DNA from 3 places in the Streptomyces sp. A0592 genome. Region 1 is predicted to be linked to each of the others. Evidence: riboswitches for the same ligand, from Rfam matches in the RefSeq annotation. Region 1 holds a riboswitch; each other region holds the start of a gene.

Region 1 (3,267 bases):
TGGTGCGCAACCGGCTCGACGAGATCCCGCACGAGCTGGCCAACCCGCAGCGCCGCGCCGCCAAGCAGCTCTCCAAGGAGCTCTTCCCGGCGTCCCTGCGCATGTCCCGGCCGCGCCAGGGCACCGAGGAGACGGTCGCGCGGATCGACTCCGCCGCCGTACGCGCCTTCTACGAGGCCCACGTACGCCCCGCCACCGCCACCGCGGTGGTCGTCGGCGACCTGACCGGCATCGACCTGGACGCCGTGCTGGCGGACACCCTGGGCGCCTGGACCGGCGACACGGCCGAGGCCCGCCCCGTCCCGCCGGTGACCGCCGACGACACCGGCCGCGTGGTCATCGTCGACCGGCCCGGCGCGGTCCAGACGCAGCTGCTGATCGGCCGGATCGGGGCGGACCGCCACGACCGGGTGTGGGCGGCCCAGGTGCTCGGCACGTACTGCCTGGGCGGCACCCTCACCTCCCGCCTGGACAAGGTGCTGCGCGAGGAGAAGGGGTACACCTACGGGGTGCGCGCCTTCGGCCAGGTGCTGCGCTCCACCGCGGACGGCAAGGGCGCCTCGATGCTCGCCATCAGCGGCTCGGTGGACACCCCCAACACCGGACCGGCGCTGGAGGACCTCTGGAAGGTGCTGCGCACCCTCGCGGAGGGCGGCCTGACCGACGCCGAACGCGATGTGGCCGTGCAGAACCTGGTGGGCGTGGCTCCGCTGAAGTTCGAGACGGCCGCCTCGGTCGCCGGCACCCTGGCCGACCAGGTCGAGCAGGAGCTGCCGGACGACTACCAGGCACAGCTGTACGCGCAGTTGGCCGAAACCGGCACCGTGGAGGCCACCACGGCGGCCGTGAAGGCGTTCCCGGCGGACCGGCTGGTCACGATCCTGGTGGGCGACGCCGCACTGATCGAGGAGCCCGTGCGGGCCCTCGGGATCGGTGAGGTCACCGTCGTCACCAACTGACGCAGGGCGCAAGGGGCTCCGGCGGTTTTCCGCCGGAGCCCCTTTTTGTCCGTTTAGTGGTGAGGTTGCTTGTATGCGGTGTGGCGTACGCAACAAAAAGGCGCGTCTGTTTGGCGATTGACTGATGATCCGCCTAGCGTCGGGCGTGCTGTCCGTCAGTTGTGCCCGCCGCACCCGCGGCACCGGGCAGCGATCGCCGAGTCCCCGTCAGGCGCGAGCCTGGGGAGCCGGGGACCCACATCAGTCCCTGGGGTGAATCGGACCCCCTCGCAAGAGGAGGCCCGTAGGAGACCTTCCTGCTCCGAACCCGTCAGCTAACCCGGTAGGCGAGAAGGAAGGAAAGGATCAAACCCTTCATGGCGTTTGGCAGTCGTCCCGCTGGTACCGGCAAGCACCGTGGTTCCAGCCGCCTGAGCAAGAAGACCGCCGGCTACGCCGGTATCGCCGCGATCGCCACCACGGGCGTGGTCGGCTCCCTCGCCGCCCCGGCCTTCGCCGCGGACAACCACAGCAGCTCCGCCCCGGAGAACGGGCTGGGTGCCGTCGTCGTCGCCGAGGACCTGGCGGGCGACATCGAGGACCAGGCCGAGGCCCAGCAGCGCGCCGCCGAGCACGCCGCCGCCAAGGCGCAGGCCGAGGCCGACGCCAAGCAGAAGGCCGCCGAGTCCAAGCGCCTCGCCGAGGCCAAGGCGAAGGCCGAGCGCGAGGCCGCCGAGCGCGCCGCCCGCGAGGAGGAGCGCAAGCGCCTCAACACCTTCGTCTCCCCGCTGGACGACTCCTACGTCAGCACGCAGTACAAGGCGGGCGGCGGCATGTGGTCCTCCGGCAGCCACACCGGCATCGACTTCCACGCCGCCTCCGGCACCTCGGTCCACGCAGTGGGCTTCGGTACCGTCGTCGAGGCCGGCTGGGGCGGCGCGTACGGCAACAACGTCGTCATCAAGCACAACGACGGCACGTTCACGCAGTACGGCCACATGTCGTCGCTGAACGTCTCCGTCGGCCAGCAGGTCACCCCGGGCCAGCAGATCGGCCTGTCGGGCTCCACCGGCAACTCCAGCGGCCCGCACCTGCACTTCGAGGCCCGCAGCGGCTCGCAGTACGGCTCGGACATCGACCCGATCGCGTACCTGCGCTCGCACGGCGTCAGCCTCTGACCCCTCCGCGCCGCCCACCGGGCACAGCGCCAGCGCACCGCTTCACGAAGACCCCGCCTCCCGAGCCGGGGTCTTCGTGTTTTTGCGTTCGGACGCAATGTTTCGGATTTCCGTCCGCTCTCGAAATTATGCTGTGCTGCAATAGAGTCGATGCGTGCGCGTGAGTGCGCATGGGGGCTGGTGGTCGGAAATAGGCGGAGGTTCGGTCTTGCGTATTCCTGCGCACGCGGTATGCACGGCAATTCGCGACGACATCGTCTCCGGGGTGTTCGAACCGGGTGGCCGGCTGACCGAGGAGGTACTGGCCCGCCGGTACGGGGTCTCGCGCGTCCCGGTCCGCGAGGCCCTGCGGACGCTGGAGTCCGAGGGTTTCGTGACCACGCGGCGGCATGCCGGGGCCTGTGTGGCCGAGCCGACCGCGCAGGAGGCGGCGGATCTGCTGGAGCTGCGGATGCTGCTGGAGCCGCTCGCGGCCGCCAGGGCCGCCCGGCGCCGTACCGACGCGCACCTCAAGGTGCTGCGCGGGCTGGTCAGGCTGGGTCAGGAGCGGGCCAGGCGGGGCCAGGGCGAGGATCTGCGGGCGCTGGGGGGCTGGTTCCACGAGACGCTCGCACAGGCCTCCGGCAGCCCCGGACTGATCGCGCTGCTCACCCAGATGCGGCACAAGGTGGCGTGGATGTTCGTGGTGGAGGCGCCGGTCCGGCCCGCGGAGTCCTGGGCGGAACACGGTGCGATCGTGGACGCGGTGGCCCGCGGTGACGCCGAGCGGGCGCGGACGCTGGCCGCGGTCCACGCCGACCGCGCGGCGGCCGCGCACCGGCTGCGGCAGCGGTCGGCGGTGAGCAGTTCGCAACCTGCCGTAAACATGCCGAGCGGCCGGCATTAACAGGAGCCGTATACAAAGGGTGGAATAGCGCGAATTCGATGCGCGGGGCGATGCCCTGCGCCGAATTCCTGCGGGCGGGCGGAACGTCGTGCCGCGGAATGCTGCGCGGTGGAATGCTGCCCGGAGCGGCGGCGCCGGTCGGCTTTTCCGTGGGGCCGCATTTCCCCGGTTCCGGAAACGGCGAAGCCGCGGCCCCTTGCGGGGGTCGCGGCCTCGCCGTTCGCGTTGCGCGGGATGAACCCGAAGGGTCAGACGGTCTCGGGGA
Region 2 (3,267 bases), on a different contig from region 1:
TGGACCATGCTCCAGGCGGCCCGCAAGGGCCTCTTCGCGCAGATGGTCGTGGTGCCGCTGCTGCAGAAGCACCGGATCCTCACCCAGGTCTCCGGGGACCACCTGGAGGTGATCAAGCTGATTCCGCCGCTGGTCCTGGGCGAGCAGGACGTGGACCGGTTCGTCGCCGCCTTCCGCGAGGTCATGGACGAGGCGCACGGCGGGTCCGGTCTGATGTGGGACTTCGGCAGGACGCTGGTGAAGCAGGCCGTCGCGGCGCGCTGACGACCTGCGTCCCCGCCCCCGGCCCGAGGCCCCGGGCTCCGGGTCCCGGGCTCCCGGCTTCGGGGCCCGGCTCCGGGTCCAGGGTCCCGGGTCAGACCAACAGCCGGTCCCGGAGCCGGTCGAGGGTCTCGGGCTTCAGCCCGAGGCCCTCCGCCAGGTAGCGGTCCACCCCGCCCCAGACCTCGTCGATGGTGTCGAAGGCGGCGACCAGGTACTCGGCGCGGGCGTCGAAGAGCGGCGCGAGCAGTTCCATCACCTCGGGCGAGCGGGCCTCGGCCGACTCGGAGCTGCGGCGCACGCGGTAGCGGCGGTGCGGGGCGTTCGACTCCAGGTAGTCCGCCACGATCGCCTCGCGCTCGACGCCGACGGCGAGCAGGGTGACGGCGACGGAGAGGCCGGCCCGGTCCTTGCCGGCCGCGCAGTGCAGGAGGGCGGGGACGCTGTCATCGGCGATGGCGTGGACGACCCGGCTGTGCTCGGCGGTGCGGGTCCGGATGATCCCGCGGTAGGAGTTCGCCATCCGGGCAGCGGCCTTGCCGTCGCCGAGGATCGCGCGGAGCTGGTCGAGGTCGCCGTCGCGGACCAGCCGCCAGAACTCCCGGCCGTCCGCCGGGTCCGAGAGCGGGATGTTGACGTTCCGCACGCCGGGCAGTTCGACGTCCGGGCCCTCCAGGGCATGGTCGGCGCCGTTGCGGAAGTCGAAGACGGTGTGGAGGCCGAGCGAAGCGAGGAACTCTGCATCGGTTTCCGTGGCATGTGCGAGATGTCCGCTTCGGAACAGTCGTCCCGTCCCGACCCTTCGACCATCAGAAGTCGGCAATCCGCCCACATCGCGGAAATTGCGCACTCCGGTCAGCTCCGGCTCCTGTATCTGCTGGGTCACGGGAACTCCTTCACCTTCTCTTGGGGCGTCTGTCCGAATTGAGCTGTTTGGCGCCAACTTGCCATATCCGGAGGCGAGATCGGGCACCGCCCCGTGAGCCAGATCATACGGTGACCGTGAGTGCCTGATCGTCAAAGCCGAATGGCCCGGTGGGGACGGCTGTTGGCGGAGCGGAATGGACGGAGGGTGACCGGAATTCCGGCGGTCCCTCATACCTGTGAATCCGTCAGGGAATTCACGGCTTGTTCGGCGTACCCGCAAGGGATTACCTTCGCGATCGATCCGGGTGGATCGCCGAATCCTGCCGCCGCCCGGAAACCGCAACCGAACCATTTCGCGCGGCAGGAGCGGGGGAACCAGGTAAGCCGCTGTGCCGGAGATCTTTTCTCCGATACGGCTCGGGGTGAAGTCGTTCATGTCCCGTACATGTGCGGCCGGACATCTCCAGTCCGAACCCGACAGCTCACCTCGCAGGCGCCGGAGAGGAATGCGTCATGCCTGCAAAGGGTAAGCACCGCCGTCCCAAGTCCCTTTCCATTTCCCGCGGATTCGCGGTCGCAGGCACCGGCGGCGCGGCCCTCGCCCTGCCGCTGATCGGCGCGGCCGGCGCCCACGCGGCCGGCGCCCCGGCGGCGGCCCCCGCCGTCGCACCCGCCGTGGCCCCGCAGGTCCCCGCCGCCCTCCAGGCCGCCCCGGCGGCCGCCGTGCAGGCCGCGCCGACCGTCTACACGGTCGTCCCGGGCGACTGCCTCTCCGAGATCGCCGCCGAGCGCAACCTCTCCGGCGGCTGGGAGCGGCTGTACGAGCAGAACCGCGAGGCGGTCGGCAGCGACCCGTCGCTGATCCACCCCGGCCTGAAGCTGACCCTCGGCGGTCGCGGCGAGGCCTCCCCGGTCGACGCCGCGCCCGCCCCGCGCGCCGTCCCCGCCCCGCGCACCGCCCCCGAGTCCGCTGCGAAGGCGGCCCCGAAGGCCGAGTCGAAGCGGGCCGGGCAGCCCGCCGCCCCGCAGGCGCAGCAGGACTCCGCCCCGGAGGCGCCCGCCGCCGCGCAGCCGGCCGCCTCCGGATTCGTGGCCCCGGTCAGCGGTGGCATCTCCACCCAGTACAAGGTCGCGGGCGCCATGTGGTCCTCGGGCTACCACACCGGTGTCGACTTCATCGCGGCCATGGGCACCACCGTGAAGGCCGTCGGCGCGGGCACCGTGGTTTCCGCCGGCTGGAGCGGCTCCTACGGCAACGAGGTCGTCATCCGGCACGCCGACGGCAAGTACTCCCAGTACGCCCACCTGTCCCAGCTCTCCGTCTCCTCCGGCCAGAGCGTCACCGCCGGCCAGAGCCTCGGACTCTCCGGCTCCACCGGCAATTCGACCGGCCCGCACCTGCACTTCGAGATCCGCACGAGCCCGTCCTACGGCTCGGACATGGACCCGATCGCCTACCTCCGCTCGAAGGGCGCCAGCCTCTGACGGCAGCCGCCGACGGAGCACGGACACGCGTGGGGCCGGGACCCGAGGGGGGTCCCGGCCCCACGTGTACTTATTCCTTATCTCCCGCGTGGTACAGATCACGGCCCGTCAACCCCTCATTACGTTGGCGTAGGTTGGTTACGGGAGTGAAGGATGGGTTCTCGTGGCAGCGACGACGACGAAACTCAAGAACATCGGCTCGTACGCGGCGATCGGGGACAGCTTCACAGAGGGCGTGGGGGACCCGGGGCCGGGGGAATCTTTTCTGGGCTGGGCGGACCGGCTCGCCGTGCTCCTGGCCGATCAGCGCGAAGAGCACGACTTCCGGTATGCGAATCTCGCGGTGCGCGGGAAGCTCCTCGACCAGATCGTGGCGGACCAGGTACCGAGAGCCAAGGCCCTCGCCCCGGACCTGGTCACCTTCTGCGCGGGCGGCAACGACATCATCCGGCCCGGCAGCGACCCGGACGACGTGGCGGAACGGTTCGAGGCGGCCGTGGCCGACCTCACCGGAGCCGTCGGCCACGTCATGATCACCACCGGCTTCGACACCCGCGGCGTGCCGGTCCTCAAGCACATCCGGGGCAAGGTCGCGACGTACAGCGCGCACGTGCGCGCCATCGCCGACCGCTACGACTGCCCGGTGCTCGACCT
Region 3 (3,267 bases), on a different contig from region 1:
ATGCGGGGGCTGCGCACCCTTCCCGTTCGCTTCACGGTTCAAAACACCTGTGCGACTTCTGATTAAAAGTCAGATTCGGCTTGAACTTGTGACAATCGTTCGAAGGCCGCTAGGTTCTGCCGTTACCCCGCTGTTATGCGAAAGGTGATCCCTCATGCTCTCCGGGAACGGCCGTCACAGACGCCCCCGCCAGGTCCCCGCGCTGGTCGTCACAGCCGGTGTCACTGGCTCTGCGCTGGCCATGCCGCTGCTGGCTGCCACCAGCGCGACCGCTGCCGACACCACCACCTGGGACAAGGTGGCCGAGTGCGAGAGCGGCGGCTCGTGGAGCGCCAACTTCGGGAGCGGCGCCTACGGCGGGCTCCAGTTCACCCAGGAGGAGTGGCAGAAGGCCGGCGGTCTGGACTTCGCCGAGCGCCCCGACCTCGCGAGCCGTTCACAGCAGATAGCCGTGGCCGAGCGCGTGCTGGCCTCCCAGGGCCCGCAGGCCTGGCCGCTGTGCGCGGCCTCCGCCGGACTGGACCAGCAGGGTCCGGCCGCCGTCGTCGACCCCGGTCTGCCCGGCAGCGCCACCGCGGTGGGCCCCGCGCCGTCCCGCCCCGACGACGCCGTGCCCTCCACCACGGGCGGCAAGCCCGCCACGGACTTCGGGCTCCCGACCGCGGAGACGCCGAGCCCCTCGGGCTCCCCCTTCCTGATTCCCGACGCGCCGTCCGTCGGACTGCCCGTCATGCCCGCGCCCGACGTCCCGACGACGCCTCCGGCCGACCCGGGCACCCCGGTCGTCCCGACCGACCCGACGACCCCGCCGGTGAGCCCCACCGACCCGACGGTCCCGACCCTCCCGGCCGACCCGACGGCGCCCACGACCCCGCCGGTCACCCCGAGTCCGTCCCCGGCCGACCCGACCGCCCCCGTGGCGCCGACGACCCCGGCGACCCCGGACGCCACTCCTGCCGAGGGCAACGGCAAGCACCGCGGTGCCCCCTCGCCCGAGGAGGGCGCCCCGTCCGATGCTGCGGCGGACCCCGTCTACACGGTGCAGGCGGGCGACAGCCTGGCGACCATCGCGGTCGCCAAGGGCGTGAAGGGCGGCTGGAGCGGCCTCTACGCGGCCAACGAGCAGGTCATCGGCGGAGACGCCAACCTCATCAAGCCCGGGCAGAACCTGGATCTAACCACCTAATAAGGACAGTTGGTTCGCCCGGTAAGAACCTGATTGTCTGTTTTCTGCAAGTGAGACATGCGTCTCTTCCAGTCAACTGGCGTGTCCCGCCTCGGGGGTTCCGCAAACCCCGTTCTCACCTGCGCAAACACCCCCACGGGGAGCGCAAGTAGGGGCCGTTTCTCCCCGATGTTCCTGGTTGAGCATCGGGGAGAGACATGTCTACCTTCTGAGTCGCCCGCCACCGCGGGCTCCTTCGACCGCATCGCCGAATCCTGCCGGCGGACGGGGGGAACAGTCGTCGCGTAAAGCGCCGAAGGCAGGAGCGGGGGAACCAAGGTAGGTGCCGCGAGCGGCCGTTGAGAGACGGTCACGCAACCGGCTTGGGGTTAAGCGGGGCGCAAGGTCGCACCGCCGGGCACTCACAGGCCCGAACCCGACAGCTCACCTCGTAGGCGTCGGTGAGGAGAAACCTCATGCTGCTTTCCGGCAAGGGCAAGCACCGTCGCGGTTCCAAGGCCGTTCGCATCGTCACGCTCGCCGGTGTCGCCGGTGTGGCCGTCGCCGCCCCCCTGATGGCCGCGGGCGCCGCCAGTGCCGCCACCGCGTCCGAGTGGGACAAGGTCGCGCAGTGCGAGTCCGGTGGCAACTGGTCCATCAACACGGGCAACGGCTACTACGGCGGACTGCAGTTCTCGTCCTCCACCTGGTCCTCGTTCGGTGGCAAGTCGTACGCCCCGCAGGCCAACCAGGCCTCGAAGGCGCAGCAGATAGCCGTGGCCGAGAAGGTCCTCAAGAAGCAGGGCAAGGGCGCCTGGCCGCACTGCGGCAAGGGCCTGTCGAACTCGTCCTACACCGGTGGCGGCTCCACCGAGACCCCGGCCTCCACCAAGCCGAAGGCCGAGACGAAGAAGGTCGAGACCAAGAAGGCCGAGACCAAGGCCGCGCCGAAGAAGGACACCAAGCGCGCCGAGGCCCCGACCACCCGCTCCGAGCGCACCGAGGCTCCGGCCGCGCCGAAGACCGGCAACGGCTCGTACGAGGTCAAGCCGGGCGACACCCTGGGCACCATCGCCGAGGCCAACGGCGTCAAGGGCGGCTGGCAGCAGCTCTTCGAGCTGAACAAGGACATCGTCTCGGACGCCGACCTGATCTACCCGGGTCAGAAGCTGAAGCTCAGCTGAACCCCGCGGCAATAGCCGCAAAAGCGCACGCAACGCGCAGAATTCCCACCGCCCGGCGCCCTTCCCCCCACGCGCCGGGCGGCGGTGTGTGCGGCTCCGCGAGCCGGGAATCGAGAGTCGTATGTCCCGGAAGAGGGGTATTCGGTCCCTTTTTCGTCCCAGGGGTCGGGCGGTCGGCCGGTCGAACCCCGGAAGCCGGTTAGGCTCTAGGCGGCAAGGCCATCCCACGGCCTGACACGCCACCGCACACCCAGCGTCACATCCCAGAAGGAGATGCTCGTGCCGTCCATCGACGTCGTCGTAGCCCGGGAAATCCTGGACTCCCGAGGCAACCCCACGGTCGAGGTCGAGGTGGGCCTCGACGACGGCAGCACCGGCCGTGCTGCCGTTCCGTCCGGCGCCTCCACCGGTGCATTCGAGGCCATCGAGCTCCGTGACGGTGACCCCAACCGTTACATGGGCAAGGGTGTCGAGAAGGCCGTCCTCGCCGTCATCGAGCAGATCGGCCCGGAGCTCGTCGGCTACGACGCCACCGAGCAGCGCCTGATCGACCAGGCCATGTTCGACCTGGACGCCACCGACAACAAGGGCTCGCTCGGCGCCAACGCCATCCTCGGCGTCTCGCTCGCCGTCGCGCACGCCGCGTCCGAGGCCTCGGACCTCCCGCTCTTCCGCTACCTCGGCGGCCCGAACGCGCACCTGCTGCCCGTTCCGATGATGAACATCCTCAACGGTGGGTCGCACGCCGACTCCAACGTCGACATCCAGGAGTTCATGATCGCCCCGATCGGCGCGGAGTCCTTCTCCGAGGCGCTGCGCTGGGGCGCCGAGGTCTACCACACCCTCAAGAAGGTCCTGCACACCAAGGGCCTCTCCACCGGTCTCGGTGACGAGGGCGGCTTCGCCCCGAACCTGGAG

What was found. A riboswitch is a leader RNA that binds a small molecule or an ion and turns the genes downstream of it on or off. The one in region 1 is predicted to bind cyclic di-AMP.
Positions count from the first base shown of each region.
Region 2: another riboswitch for cyclic di-AMP. It lies ahead of E6U81_RS35800 (M23 family metallopeptidase); the one in region 1 lies ahead of E6U81_RS08110 (M23 family metallopeptidase).
Region 3: another riboswitch for cyclic di-AMP. It lies ahead of E6U81_RS24920 (transglycosylase family protein); the one in region 1 lies ahead of E6U81_RS08110 (M23 family metallopeptidase).

Region 1 is NZ_SSBM01000004.1:122,174-125,440, forward strand. It holds gene E6U81_RS08105 (pitrilysin family protein) at 1-959, shown strand, start outside; cyclic di-AMP (ydaO/yuaA leader) riboswitch at 1,144-1,303, shown strand; gene E6U81_RS08110 (M23 family metallopeptidase) at 1,316-2,116, shown strand; gene E6U81_RS08115 (GntR family transcriptional regulator) at 2,325-3,002, shown strand; gene E6U81_RS08120 (HPr family phosphocarrier protein) at 3,251-3,267, opposite strand, start outside.
Region 2 is NZ_SSBM01000049.1:28,871-32,137, forward strand. It holds gene E6U81_RS35790 (aspartate aminotransferase family protein) at 1-264, shown strand, start outside; gene E6U81_RS35795 (tyrosine-protein phosphatase) at 356-1,147, opposite strand; cyclic di-AMP (ydaO/yuaA leader) riboswitch at 1,430-1,637, shown strand; gene E6U81_RS35800 (M23 family metallopeptidase) at 1,642-2,613, shown strand; gene E6U81_RS35805 (SGNH/GDSL hydrolase family protein) at 2,777-3,267, shown strand, end outside.
Region 3 is NZ_SSBM01000019.1:69,782-73,048, reverse strand. It holds gene E6U81_RS24930 (cytochrome P450) at 1-66, shown strand, start outside; gene E6U81_RS24925 (transglycosylase family protein) at 155-1,186, shown strand; cyclic di-AMP (ydaO/yuaA leader) riboswitch at 1,467-1,638, shown strand; gene E6U81_RS24920 (transglycosylase family protein) at 1,642-2,349, shown strand; gene eno (phosphopyruvate hydratase) at 2,623-3,267, shown strand, end outside.